One region of the Planococcus massiliensis genome, then DNA from elsewhere that is predicted to be linked to it. Evidence: riboswitches for the same ligand, from Rfam matches in the RefSeq annotation. Region 1 holds a riboswitch; the other holds the start of a gene.
What was found. Region 1 has a riboswitch for S-adenosylmethionine ahead of ssuE (NADPH-dependent FMN reductase). Riboswitches for the same ligand answer to the same signal wherever they lie in the genome.
Positions count from the first base shown of each region.

Region 1 (7,379 bases):
ACCATGGAGCATTGAAGGCTCTCCATGGCTTCCCTTAAATTTGCATAAGGTTTTTAACGAACTTCTGCTTTCTCCAAGGAAAACTTTTTTCCATGATGATGGGCAGGCAGCCGGTCCCCTTTGCCGAACAGGCGATCACGCAATGTGCTCCCTTCGTATTCAGCCCGCAATAAGCCCCGTTCACGCAAAATCGGCACCACCAATTCGATAAAATCTTCGAATGTTCCCGGTGTTATGGCGTAGGCAATATTAAAGCCGTCCACTCCGGCTTCTTCCACCCATTGCTCCAAAGTATCAGCGACCTGTTCAGGTGAACCCACCGTATATGCACTCATGCCGCCGATTCCCACAAATTCCTTGATGTCGTCTACTGTCCATTTCTTTTCCGCATCAATTCTTGTGAAGTTTTCCAACGCTGATTGGATAGAGTCATTCTCAATGTATTCCAAGGGCTGGTCAGGGGCATAGCTCGACAAGTCAATTCCCGTCCATCCGCCGAATAAAGCAAGCGCCCCTTCATGGCTGATATGTTTTTTGTACTCTTCGTATTTTGCCCATGCTGCTTCTTCCGTTTTTCCGACAATCGGCGTCAGCATCGTTAAGATCTTCACTTCTTCACGGGACCGGCCTGCACGTTCGATCTGCTCATGCAATTTATCCACTGACCGCTTTGCGGCTTGGATGGTCGGCGCCCCGATAAAGACGCATTCTGCATTCTGTCCGGCAAACTCCACTCCTTTTTTGGATGCCCCCGCCTGATACAGGACTGGCGTCCGCTGCGGGGAAGGTTCCGTTAAATGGGCGCCGGGCACTTTATAATATTTCCCTTCATGATTGATGTCATGGACTTTTTCCGGATCGGCGTAGATGCCATTCACTTTGTCCAAAACAACGGCGTCTTCTTCCCAGCTGCCTTCCCACAGCTTGTAGCAGACTTCCAAATATTCTGCCGCGATATCGTAGCGTTCATCGTGTTTCACTTGATCCTCCAGCCCGATATTGAGCGCAGCGCTTTTTAAATAGGAAGTGACGATGTTCCAGCCGACGCGGCCATTCGTCAAATGGTCCAATGTCGACATCCGGCGCGCAAATGTGTAAGGATGTTCGTGAGTCGTCGAAGCGGTAACGCCGAAGCCTAAATGTTTTGTCACGGCAGACATCAATGGCACGACTAACGCAGGATCGTTTACCGGAGACTGTGCACCTTGCCGCACTGCCGCATCGCGTGAGCCTTTATAAACATCGTAGGTTCCGAGTACATCTGCCAGAAAAATGGCGTCAAAACCGCCGCGTTCCAAAAGCTTTGCCAATTCAATCCAATATTCGCTCGTCTTATACGTATGAGAGCGATCTTCTGGATGTGTCCATAATCCTGGGGATTGATGGCCGGCACAATTCATGTCAAAAGCGTTCAAGTAAATCCGTTTTTTCGCCAATAGCTTCTCCTCCTCAAAAATCCTTTTCGTTTTAAGCGCTCGTGACAGGCTGTCTTTCAATAATCTCCAAGAAATAATCCAGCTGTTTTTTCAAACGCTGCTCCACTTGGGCTTCAATGATCGGCTCATGCGGATTCGTTTTATCAATTTGGCTGTCGACTAAGTAGATTCCTTTCAAATTTTGTCCCTTCAAGTTCGCAAGCAGCGGTTTTAATGTATATTCAAGCGCTAAAAGGTGAGCGGAACTGCCTCCCGTCATCAACGGCAAGACCGGAGTCGCTTGCAGAACATCCTGCGGCAAGAGATCAATCAATGCTTTTAGCACACCTGAATAGGCTGCTTTATAGACGGGTGATCCTACAATAACGCCCCGTGACTGGTGGATTAACGCGCTGATTTCATCGATAGCCGGACTATCGAAACGCCCTTCGAACAAATCGTCTTTCAGAACGTCTCTCACTGAAATATGGGTGACCGAAATTCCTTTCCTCTCCAATAACCCTCCTAAATGCTTTAATACTGTTTCAGATCTGGAGTCCTTTGAAGGGCTGCCTGATAAAATTACAACTTCACTCATCTGATTCTTCCTCTCTGATTAAAATTTTATTCAAAAATGAAAAATGGCCTCCTTTTCTCGATATCAAGAAAAGAAGGCCATTAAATCTAATAGGTCCTGTCCTTATCTCTCAAGAAAAAATCTTCTTGCTGGAGTTAGCACCTTTCTGACAATGTCAGAGGTTGCTGAAGCGTCAACGGGCCAGTCCCTCGGCTTCTCTGGATAAGTTTATTCGATTAATGCCTATCATAATACTAGGGATTAGGGGTGTCAAGCTTTAAATTTATTATTCTGACTCTTCGCTTTCAGATACAGCCAAATGCCCGCTGCTCCCAAGGCAGCAGCCAGATAGCCGTAAATGGGAATTGGACTGGCTGACATAAAAGATGTAAACGCCTCATAATTCCCGTTAAAATAATGCCCAATGCGGAGCATAGCAAAACACCACGGGTAAATGCCGATAAAAGTCAGCACCGCATATTTTCCAAGCGGAATTTTACTTATGCCAGCCAAATAGGAAATGTAGTTGCCGATGCCGAATGGCCGCGAAATCGCAATGCTCCATATGCCGTAGCGGCGAAACAAATCGGATGCTTTTTTTAACCCTTTATGGAATTTTCTCTGAAAGATGTTTTGGAATTTATTGCCCAGGAAATAGGGAATCAAACACGCCAGGTTGTACGAAGCTGCCAGTCCTGCCGACAACCAAGCGGTGGCCGGCAAGTCGTGATTCAATAATCCGCCATAAGCTATCACCAGCGCCACTCCAGGAAACGGCAAAGAAGATCCTTCCAAAAACATGACGCTGAATAATCCTTTCATCCCCAAACTTTCGAGAAAAGCCAGTATTCCTTCAATCATACCGCCCACTCTCCAGTCCTTTAATTGCCCACTAAAATCTTTTCGAGCTCCATGTAAATTTCATCCGAGTTCTTCAGGCTCAAAGAATTTTTATAAGCTTTAATGCGCTTCTGGAAACGCCCAATGGCTTCCTCATCCGCCAAAGTTTCGTCTAGAAAATCCATCAGCCTGCGTCCTTCAGGCACTGCAAACACCAGTTTTTCCTCCAGCAAGTAAGCCAGATTGATTTCCTCCTGGCCCGGAAGAGCCGCCGGAATAAAAATCGGCAACTCTTTCCGCAGCGCTTCGCTGACGGTGACGCCTCCCGGTTTTGTCACAAGAGCATCCGCTTTGCTGTACAGCTCATTCATCATTTCCTTTGAAGAAATGTAGGGGATCGCATGGATCGCCGGATGGTTTAAAGCGGTAATTTTCTGCTGAAGTTTTTTGTTGGTTCCGCATAGAACTTGAAAATTCCATTTTTCCTCGTTAACCTCTTCATCCAGCTGGTTCAAGACTTCGCTCAGTCCCGTGCTTCCTCCGGAAACTAAAACGGTTAGCCGTTTAGTGGAATGCCGCTCTTCCTGACGGCTGAACTTTTCACTTACCGGTATGCCTGTCACAAAAATACGGTTTTCCGGAATTCCATAGCGCTGGCATAACGCTCCTTTTATCGCTTCGTTTGGAGCAAAATGATATTCGATGCATTCTCTTCCCCATACATCATTCACAAAAAAATCCGTGTACACATTCAGGCAAGGGACTTTGCATTTTCCTTGTTTCTTCAACTTATTGATGAAAATCGACGGAAACCCATGTGTGCAAATGATTAAATCGGGTTTTTCCCTTTCTAAAATCTCGCTGACTTTTTTCATGAAAAGCCATTCATACGTTTTATGGCTCTTTTCTTTTGACGATTTATAGGCAAATTGCCGATAAATCCATGCATACGAATTGGGTGCTCTCCGTATCCAATTTAAGTAGGCCTTAACAGTTACCGATTCCACTTTTGCATTCCATTCGCTCAATAAATCCACCTTTTTGCATTGGACTTCCCCAGTATGGTCTCGGATGAATTCACTCATTGCTTCCGCCACTTGATGATGGCCGGAAGGCATACTGTTCAATAGCGGAAATATCAGTACTTTTTTCATGTTATAGAGCCTCCATCAACATAGTATTTTCCATTTTGCATGGCTGTTCAGAAACCAATGGCGGATAAGACGATAAGGGGCCACTATAAGCAAGCTGCAGAAAATCCGCACAGAAAATATCTCGCGGCATCATTAATCGGGAAGGCTTTTGCGAAATTTCGATTCTGCCTTGACGCAGCACTTCTGCTACAAATTGGGAGCAGAAAAACGAATTCTCGCCTCCGAACCCGCGTTTCACCACCACTCCAAACAATCCTGCCACATTGTATTTGTAGCGGTCGCGCTCCTGTTCCATGGCAAACACGAAGTTCTTCATCGCTTTGAGCCCCTTAGCATCAACCGGGCATTTGAAAATTGCACAATGTGCACGCTGAAATAGATGGTTGTGCATGTCCTCTTTTACAAAGCCGCCGTTAAAAGCATTGTCTGCATTTTTTCTGCCAAAGCTGTACACCTCTGTCAAATCAGAACTGAACGCTAACGATACGTGACTGTAAGGATGGCGTGTATACGCTTTGATCATTTTCGATAAAGGAGTTTTGGTATCCGTGAAAATAATATAGACATCCATTGCTTCATCTCCTCTTAAGCTGCCTGTCCCAGCAACGTTTAATAAGTTATTCTCAGTTTAGCCTCAGCAGAAAATAACAGCATCGGGCGCTGGACTTTTTCCTTGCAGGACTTGAGGCGTAGATAGATGTAAGCAATTCTGATTCATCCAAAGAAAAAAAGAGATGCATATCTGCATCTCTCTTCAGCCTTCCCATTGCACTTTGGTGGAATAAATCAATTTTTCTCCTATAAAAATCAAACATTGTGCTTCCAGGCACTTGATGCCGATGGAAACTTTAATATCTTCTGTTTCTCCGTCTTCATTTTTCAGCTTGCCGAACAATCTTGAACTCAGGGCAAAACCGATTTGCTCATCCTGCAGAACGCCATCTACATAAAGCTTTTGGCTCCTTAAATTTTTCTCTACCCGGATATTGTGCAATTTGTATCGGATTTTCCAGATATCGTTCATCTCTTCGCCTCCTGCTTCTGCTTTTAAAGACAGTATATCATCAAAAGTTCAGATAACTTAAAACAGCCTCCTTTCGCCGCAAAACGAAAGGAGGCTGTCATTTTTTACGCTTCTGCTTCTTGTTTCCTGATCTCTCTCTTGCCTTCAGTTTCTGCTACATAAACGGCACATGCCGCATCGCCTGAAATATTGACCGCAGTTCGGGTCATATCCAATAGACGGTCAATCCCGATTACCAAACCGATTCCTGCTACCGGAAGGCCTACACTGCTCAATACCATCGCAAGCATGATAAGGCCGACTCCAGGAACCCCTGCTGTACCGATACTTGCGAGTACCGCAGTCAAGACAACTGTCGCCAGTTCCATAGCCGTCAAATCGATGCCGTAAGCTTGCGCGATGAACATCGTTGCTACGCCTTGCATGATCGCTGTCCCATCCATATTGATGGTTGCGCCAAGCGGCTGCACAAACGAACTGACTGACTTCGGAACACCCAAATCTTTTTGAGCTACCTCCATCGAAACCGGCAGGGTAGCCGTACTGCTTGACGTACTGAATGCGACAGTCATAGCAGGAGCAAACTTTTTGAAAAACCAAATCGGATTTTTCTTAGCTAAAAGGGCGATTGTCCCGCCATAAGTAACGGCTGCATGAAGTGCTAATGCTGCCAATATGACCAGCATGTAAGCTCCCATCGCTTTCATCGCTGAAAATCCTTGCGAACCGACAGCTGTTGCAATCAATGCAAATGTACCGTACGGAGCGAACTTCATCACGATTCCGACCAAATACATCATCACTTCATTGCCTTGCTCCATCAATTTAAGCAAACCAGACGTTTTTTCTTTTAACGCCGTTAAAGCCAAACCAATAAAAACGGCAAAAACAATGATTTGCAGCATGTTGCCTTCCGTCAACGCAGCTAACGGATTGGATGGGATAATATTCAATAAAGTATCGACTACTGATGGCGCTTCTTCAGATTCAAAAGAGGCCCCTTGTAAATCAAAATCGCCAGCAAGCCCTGGTTGAATTACTGATGCCAGCGAAAGGCCAATCACGATAGCGATTGTCGTTGTCACTAGAAAGTAAGTAATCGTTTTCAAACCGATGCGCCCCAATTTTGCCGGATCCCCAAGACCCGCCGTCCCAAGGACAATGGAAAAGAAAACTAACGGAACAACGAGCATATTGATCAAACTTAAGAAGATTTGTCCAACAGGGACAAATACGTATGTATTTAAAGTCTCAAATGAGCCAGGCGCAAACAAATTGATGAGTAAACCGACAATTGCCCCTAAGACCAATCCAGTTAAAACTTTTACAGTTAAGCTTTTTTTCTTCATCTATCATCTTCCTTTTTTTAGAGTAGAGTTCAGTTTACCCGAAAACCAATAAATTTTACAGTAAAATATCATTAGGTTGTAATAAAAATTCCGTATATTTATGTAATATTTATTGAAAACACTTTTTCCAGATTACTGCTTACCTCGTAATACCCTTGATTCATCTGCTTTAATCGCGAATCAAAGGATTTTCTATCCTTATTTTCAATTCCGTATATTTATTCAAAAAATATTAAATTTAACTATATAAATATACCTTTCCTTACTCAACTTCAACCATAATTTAAAAAGACCGCCTTCAGCCATCGATCGCGGAAGAACGGTCTTGAAAATTCATCATTCTTTTCTTTTTAAATATTTTTTGAGTTCGATCTTGTATTCTTCAGCCCATCGATAAACAGTGCTGGACGAAACGCCTAATTTCCCGGCTGATTTTGCTGCGGAAATGCAGGTGTTAAAACAAAAACTGCCTTGCCAGATCCAAGGCAAGGCAGTCAAATAAGAATGCATTCAGGGCAGCAGCATCACTTTTCCGATGCTTTTCCTGCTTTCAATATGAGCATGTGCTTGGGCAGCTTCGGCTAATGGATGGCGCTTCGATATGGCAATGTTTAATTTGCCTTGAAGCAATAATTCCATGATGGCCGAAGCGCCTTCCTGCAAAAATTCAGGGCGCTGCTTCCGATAATTTCCTGTGCTGTAGCCAATCACTGAGCGGCAGCTCGAATGGAGATCCGTGGTTTTGATACGTCCTGCTGCAGAGCCGTCATTGGCGTGCCCGAAACTGATAATCCTTCCAAATGGTGCTAAGCAATCCATGCTCTTTTCAAAATGGCTTCCTGCTATCGTATCTAAAATCACATCGGCCCCTTTCCCATCTGTTAAGTCGTTTACTCGCTCAGCAAAATCTTCAGTCGAATAGTTGATGACATGATCAGCGCCGAAACTTTTGGCAGCCGCAATTTTTTCATCACTTCCAACGGTTCCGATAATTTGGGCAGCACCATAAACTTTAGCCAG
Region 1 covers NZ_CCXS01000001.1:619,710-627,088, reverse strand. The annotation lists gene BN1080_RS03150 (LLM class flavin-dependent oxidoreductase) at 54-1,436, opposite strand; gene ssuE (NADPH-dependent FMN reductase) at 1,468-2,013, opposite strand; SAM riboswitch class I at 2,113-2,221, opposite strand; gene BN1080_RS03140 (DedA family protein) at 2,263-2,853, opposite strand; gene BN1080_RS03135 (MGDG synthase family glycosyltransferase) at 2,874-3,986, opposite strand; gene BN1080_RS03130 (hypothetical protein) at 3,988-4,557, opposite strand; gene BN1080_RS03125 (hypothetical protein) at 4,741-5,010, opposite strand; gene BN1080_RS03120 (dicarboxylate/amino acid:cation symporter) at 5,115-6,359, opposite strand; gene BN1080_RS03115 (quinone oxidoreductase family protein) at 6,870-7,379, opposite strand, start outside.

Region 2 (7,379 bases), 260 kb from region 1:
TCTTGGTGATTTTCTTCCTGTTCCCAGCTTGGATGAAGAGCAAGGAATTCCAGATGCAGAAGCTGGACGGGGATTTATGGACAGCGCCGTCGATCGTCATGCTGCAGCAGCTTCCCATCCCAAAAGATGTCATCATCAAAAGCCGATTTGTCGTCCATGCCGTTTGTTCGTTTCCGTTTCAGCTGCTTTTGCTGATCAGTTTGCCGCTGATGTCGGAGAATTTCAGGAACCTGATGACACCGGTCACTTATATCGCTTTCGTGCTGATCTGGTTCGCGCTGTCGATTGCGGTCGGCTTCATCATGGCCGCAAGTGAAGCAGGCGGCAATTTTAAAACACGCGCAATCGTAAAGTCGTTCATTTACATGATTGCCGGCATCTCAGCTGTCTACGGACTGATTTACTGGTTCGCGGGCAACGGCTTTGTGAGCTGGACCATGACACTGGCAACGGACTGGACATGGCTATCCGTAATTGCAGCGATTGCCTTGAGTGTCGCCGGCTGGAAATACTGGCAGGCGGATATGCGGAAAATGATCAAGAAAACGGATTACCTGTGAGAGGGGGACTGGAGTTTGCTGCCGATACGTTTATCCAAAGATTCTCGTGAACCCATTTACCATCAAATTGAAAAGCAGCTGAAAGCCTTGATTGCAGGCGGCCATCTCGCTGCCGGAACGCCGCTTCCTTCGATCCGGGCGCTGTCGAAAGACCTGGAAATCAGCGTCATCACGATACGCCGCGCCTATCAGGACTTGGAAGCGCAGGGCTTTATCGAAACAGCCCACGGCAAAGGGACGTTCGTAAAAGAAATCCAAGGAACCGTGAAAGAAGAAACGATGACGGCTTCGGTCCGGGCGGAATTCGAGCGGGCCATCCAAAATGCCATGGACTACGATTACACGGCCGGTGAAATCAAAGCGGTTTTTGAAGAGATTCTGGAAAAACTCGGAAAAGGGGAATGACAGATGCCAGCATGGATCGAAATAAAAGACGCCAGAAAGAAAGTGGACGATTTTCAGCTGGGTCCGGTAAACCTTGAAATCGAAGCGGGCACCATCACAGCACTCGTCGGGAACAACGGCTCCGGCAAAAGCACATTGCTGAAGCTGCTAATGAACCTCGCCAGCATGGACGGAGGAGCAATTCGCATCCTCGGCAAACCGGTTGACGGCGGAGACGAAAGCTGGAAACGGCACATCACGTTTCAGCCGCAAAAACAGGTCGGCTGGAACGCCTATACCGGAAATGAATTGAAAAACCTGATTGCACCGCTGTATTTGAAATGGGACGACAAGCTTTTTGAACACATCATCCGGCTCTTTGATATCCCGCTCGATAAGCGCTTCGGCAAATTATCGCCCGGCATGCAGCAGAAGCTCAGCTTAGCACTCGCTTTGCCGCGCAAAACGGATATTTTGATCTTAGACGAGCCGACCGCATCGCTCGACATCCCGTCAAAAAAGCAGTTCATGGATTTGCTGGTCGATTGGATGGAGCCGGAAGACCGTGCCGTCGTCTTGACGACGCATCAGGCGGACGATTTGCGGAAACTCGCAGATTACCTGTTTCTCATGCAAGACGGACAAGGCGTCGGCCTGTATGAAAAAGACCGACTGGTTGCGAGCTACCGCCGCTACTGGCTCACGGAAATGCCGGATGGAGCGGTGCCGGGAGAACTTTCCCGTGATGGGCGCCAGCTGATCAGCGAGAACCCTGACGCAACAGAACAGTTTATCGTGGCGCAAAACATACAGGTCCTCGATGACCAAGCACTGGAATTGGAAGACATCATCAGCCTGCTGCTGAAATAACAATCCCGAAAGGATGAAGAACATGGAGACGATGCTCGCCGTAGAAGGTTTAGGCAAATCATTCAAAGACAAACAGATCATCCGAAACATCTCATTTGAAGTGAAAAAAGGGGAAATCATGGCGCTGCTCGGACCGAACGGGGCCGGCAAATCGACGACGATCCGCAACATCATGGGCATCATGTACCCGGACGCGGGGTCAATCACATTCCACAACAGCAAAAATAAAGAAATCCCGCGCAATAAAATCGGCTATTTGCCGGAAGAGCGCGGTCTTTATAAAAACGTCAACGTCATGGACATCCTCCTGTATCTCGCAGAGTTGAAAGACTATCCGAAAAACCGCGCAAAAGAACGCGCACTCGAGTATTTAAAAAAGTTCGGGCTTGAAGGAAAAGACAAAGTCGCCGTGGAAGAACTGTCAAAAGGGATGGGCCAGAAAGTGCAGTTTATCGCATCGATTCTCCATGAACCGGAGCTTCTGATCCTCGATGAGCCGTTTTCAGGGCTTGACCCGGTCAGCCAGGAGCTGTTCAAGGAAGAGATTCGCTCGCTCGCTGAAGGAGGCACAGCAATTCTCTTGTCTTCGCACCAGATGAATCTGGTCGAAGAAATGGCTGACCGTCTGTTTTTAATCCATCGTGGAACGAAAGTAATCTACGGGACGCTCAGCGAAGTGAAAAGGGAATACGCCAATTTCAAATGCACGATCAACGGCGTGAACAGCCGGAGCCTGCTCGAAGGCTTGCCGGAAGTGGAGCGGGTCGAACAGAACGGGGAAATCGCGGTGCTGTATCTGTCACGGAATGTACAGCCGGCCGTCTGGCTGAAGAATCTGCCGGCGGAACTAGACATCCAAGAACTGTCGATCGACCGCATCTCGCTGCACGAAATCTTCATCGACATCGCCACTGACAAGAATCTTTTGAAGGAAGCGGGTGAAGCACATGCGTAACACGATGAAAGTCGCCAAATGGGAAATCAAACGCAATATGAAAAGCAAATCGTTCATCATCGGCTTGTTTCTGACACCAATCATTTTCCTGGCCTTCTTCTTGCTGCCGGACCTGTTCCGTTCAGACGACGAACCGGCCGCAACGAAAGTCTACGTCAACGACGAGCTTGGAGTCTACGAACAATTGGAAGCCGCTGCAGCTTCAACCGAATGGCAGCTGGAAGAAACGCAAATCGCCGAATCGGAAGCGGAAGCGGCGCTTGAAGCAGAAGAAGAAGATGCCGCATACGTCTTTATCAACGAACAGTCGGTTGAAAACGGCAAAGTCACGGTCTATACAAACGAAGAGACCGATTCCGGTTTCATGGAGGAAGTCCAAGTGCTGAGCGGTCCGCTGCAGATGATGCAGATCGAACAGCTTGGATTGACGCCGGAAGAAGCGGGAATGGTCGCGCAGGGCATCGTCTTTGAAGACGCTTCCGTTGAAGCGGAAGAAGGCGGACTGTTCAGCGAAGGGATGCTCGAACGAATCATTCCAGGCGCTTTCGCCGCTGTCGTCATGCTGTCGATCGTCTTCACGGGTATGGCGATTTTCCAAAGCGCGTCTCAGGAGAAGAAAGACAAAATCGCCGAAATCATCTTGTCGTCTTTGACGCCGGCTGATTTGATGCAAGGCAAGATCATTGGCTATTTCGTCCTCGGCATTATCCAGCTGATCGTCTATATCACGATCATCCTGCCGGTGCTGCTGTGGAAAATTGATATGCCAATCATGGAATACTTGCTCGTGCCGGAACTGGCCGTCTTGCTGTTGATTGCAGTGCTCGGCTATCTCTTGTATGCTGCACTGTTTGTCGGCATCGGCGCCACCATGGCCGACATCTCGACCGCCGGAAACTTCCAGGGCCTTGTCATGATGCTGCCGTTCAGTCCGTTCCTGTTCATCGGTCCGGTATTCAGCGACCCGAGCGGATTCTGGGCACAGCTCGGAAGCTACATCCCGTTCACATCACCGGGAGTCTTGATCTTGCGCCTATCGCTCCTTGAAGAATGGCCATGGGTGGAAATCGGCATCGCTGTCGCCATTCTTGCCATCAGTGTCTGGGTCTTCATGAAGCTTGCCGGAAAAGTTTTCAAGACCGGAATTCTCATGTACGGCAAGAACGCAACACCGGGCGAAATCTGGAAATGGATTCGCGCTTAAAAAGAATTCGAAATAGATTGACTTTTCACTTGGCCGATTGTAGGATTATGGATAACTAATTGAATATACTTTCTTATCAAGAGAGGTGGAGGGATTTGGCCCTATGAAGCCTCAGCAACAGACTGCAAAGTACTGTGCTAATTCCAAAAGCGTTCAAGCTTGAAGATAAGAAGAGAACTTTGACCTTCATCTGCCAAACCCTCTTCTTAATCCAGGAAGAGGGTTTTTAGTTGCCCTCTATCCACAAACCCCAAGGAGGAATCTACCATGCCCATCAAAACACTCGAAACGATCGAAGCCATCAATTTGCTGAAACAGAAGACCTGGGTCGACTTGACTCACGCGTTCGGACCCGACTCGCCACATTTCTCAGCATTTGAAGATGCAAAATTCGATACGCTTTTCAATCACGACGACGGCTTCTTTGCCCAGCGCTTTACATTTCCCGGGCAATACGGAACGCATCTTGATGCACCAATCCATTTTGTCCGCGATGCCCGCTATCTTCACGAACTGGGGCTGAAGGAACTCGTTCTTCCACTCGTCGTCATCGACAAATCGAAAGAAGCAGAAGCAGACCCTGACTATACGTTAGGGGTTGATGGCATTGAAGCGTTCGAAGCCGAACACGGCAAAATCGAAGCCGACACGTTCGTCGCGCTGCGCACGGATTGGAGCAAACGCTGGCCGGACAAGGAAGCCTTCGACAATAAAGACGAAGAAGGCAATAGCCATGCACCCGGCTGGTCCGTTGACGCATTGAAATTCCTTTTTGAACAACGGGGCGTACGGGCAGTCGGCCATGAAACCTTCGACACTGACTCCGCCATCGACTATCGCAAAAACGGTGCTTTACTCGGAGAATATTATGTACTTGACCAAGACACGTATCAAGTCGAGCTGCTCGCGAATCTCGACCAGCTGCCGGCGAAAGGGGCCGTAATTTTCAATATCGTCCCGAAAGCAGACAAAGCTTCCGGCTTTCCGGTGCGTTCGTTTGCAATCTTGCCGTAAGAAATAGAATCTTTGACAACAGACAGTGTATCCATGCTGTCTGTTTTTGAATCTGGACAAATGAAAGCGCTCTTACATCTTCTAATGTTTTCAATTATAATAAGATTATTCTGAAACATAGGAGGGGTTTCATAGATGAATCCGAGTGAGACTTGGCAGTACATTTTAACGAAGGCAAACAGCAGGTCATTTGAAATCCCTACAACGCCGCAAAATAAACGAATACCTAAATGGTTTTCTGTATCAAGAAATGCTGATTACATTATAGTCGCTAATGCCAAAACAAATACGCCGAGTGTAAGTCTGAAGAATGAAAGACGTATTACTTTCGGTGATTTTGAATCGATCTTCGATTATTATGAAATCCGAAAAAATGGAGCAAAAGGAATCAGCAAAGAAGTAGCTGCAAAATCCATGAATTCTGCCTATATCTTTGCATTGATTGATGATGCATATAAAACAGCTGCGATTTCAATTTGATTTTTTAGCTGGACAAAAATGTTTCCATATTCCATAACAAACGAAAAGGGGTGACGGGATGGGAAACAAGAGCCATGGTTTAAAGCACGGCTGGACATTCATTGCACACAAATCCTATAAGATTTTTTCAAACGCCAATGCCTATGTCGTCATTGACTACGAGAACGACATCGTCCTCCAGTTTGCTGTCACAGATGCCGACCTGGAAATCATCACCGCCAACTGGGGCCTTAACTTTAAAATTATACTGGGATTCAAGACGATTAAGATTTTGGATTTCCCGGAAGAGTGATTCGAGTGAAAATAAAATTTGTATGAAAACGCCTGACACATTGCTGTCAGGCGTTTCTTTTTGGATGTTAGTCATAAATCGACAGTTTCCCGGCATACTGCGCGCTTCCGCGGTCGGTCCGGAGGTTCACTTCGATTAAGTAATCGCCCGTTGTATCAGGCAAAGTAAATGCCAGATCTTCGACTTCAACCGCTGTTTCTTCGCCGCCATGCCACAAACGGACACTTAAACTTTGAAAATCAAAATCGCCGTGATCAAAGAGCAGATCCACCGTTTCGCCCGCCGCAAAGCGCATTTCCGGCTGCTTAGCGGCAAACGCCGAGAAGTCCTCCACTTCTTTATCGATCCGTTTATTTTCCGGCCCCAGCCAATCGATGTTCGCTTCCGCGAGTTTATCCCATTCGACAGGCGCACTGCTAGAAAGAGTGATGCCTGGCGGCGTAAAATCGTAGTTCTCTCCGATGCAGCCGGCCAAACAAATGAGCAGCATCAGGCAAATTGCCAATCGTTTCATCTCGCACCCCGATTCTTCACGTTCTTCTTGCTAATCTAGACCGCTTCCTTCGCGTAAAGGTTTCCATTCGCGGGATCAAGCGGGCAGGGATGGAGAGAGAAACTAAAATTTCGGCTAACAAATTACGCTAAACGACATTTATTTATTGATTTACGATAAATAATATGCTAAATTCAATGTAATAACAAACGAGTGAGGTGTTTTTGATGAAACGGGAAACAATCTTTTTGAAGCTGGTCATCGTCCTGATGGCGCTGCCGGCCATTGCCATCTCTATTTTCGTGGTGCCGCCGATGACCGGTTTCGTCGGCGAAATCCTGCCGAAATGGGAATTCTTGAAATACGTTTTCATGCTGACATTGTACGGATCGGCCATCGCTTATTTTGCAGCGCTCTACCAAACACTGAAGCTTCTCGGGTATATTGATAAAGGCATCGCTTTTTCGGAACGCTCGGTAAAGGCGCTGAAGAACATCAAATACTGTGCGCTGGCCATTACGGTGCTGTTCATTCTGAACTTGCCGATCATCCTGTATACAGCGGAAGTGGATGATGCACCGGGCCTTGGGGGCCTCGGGATGATCATCACGTTCGGAGCGATCGTCATTGCGGTTTTTGCTGCGGTGCTCCAAAAGCTGCTGCAGAATGCCATCGATATCAAATCTGAAAACGATTTAACTGTGTGAGGTGCAACTATGGCGATTATTATCAATATTGACGTGATGCTGGCCAAACGGAAAATGAGTGTGACGGAACTGTCGGAACGGGTGGGCATCACCATGGCCAACCTGTCGATCCTGAAAAACGGCAAAGCGAAAGCGGTACGCCTGTCGACTCTCGACGCCATCTGCAAGGCGCTGGACTGCCAGCCGGGCGATGTGCTCGAGTACCGGGAAGACGATGCAATTGAAAAATAAGAAAATGTGGTATTTTTAATTTAAGAGGGAGAGCCTGAAATACAGTAGGCTCTCTTTTTGTGTGAAAAAATATATCTTAGAAAAATAGAATTACCAAAATTTAGAATTATAGGTTAAAGTGTATTTAGAGAAGATTGAAGCAAATAAAAAATGTAAGAAATTGAGGAGATAGAAATGAGAAAAGAAGAG
Region 2 covers NZ_CCXS01000001.1:359,262-366,640, forward strand. The annotation lists gene BN1080_RS01810 (hypothetical protein) at 1-560, shown strand, start outside; gene BN1080_RS01815 (GntR family transcriptional regulator) at 576-965, shown strand; gene BN1080_RS01820 (ABC transporter ATP-binding protein) at 969-1,814, shown strand; gene BN1080_RS01825 (ABC transporter ATP-binding protein) at 1,837-2,769, shown strand; gene BN1080_RS01830 (ABC transporter permease) at 2,762-3,973, shown strand; SAM riboswitch class I at 4,044-4,145, shown strand; gene BN1080_RS01835 (cyclase family protein) at 4,241-4,987, shown strand; gene BN1080_RS01840 (hypothetical protein) at 5,123-5,467, shown strand; gene BN1080_RS01845 (hypothetical protein) at 5,526-5,759, shown strand; gene BN1080_RS01850 (hypothetical protein) at 5,827-6,273, opposite strand; gene BN1080_RS01855 (DUF2975 domain-containing protein) at 6,477-6,959, shown strand; gene BN1080_RS01860 (helix-turn-helix domain-containing protein) at 6,969-7,190, shown strand; gene BN1080_RS01865 (hypothetical protein) at 7,365-7,379, shown strand, end outside.
Region 2: it holds a riboswitch for S-adenosylmethionine, as region 1 does, so the genes downstream of both, BN1080_RS01835 (cyclase family protein) here and ssuE (NADPH-dependent FMN reductase) in region 1, are expected to answer to the same signal.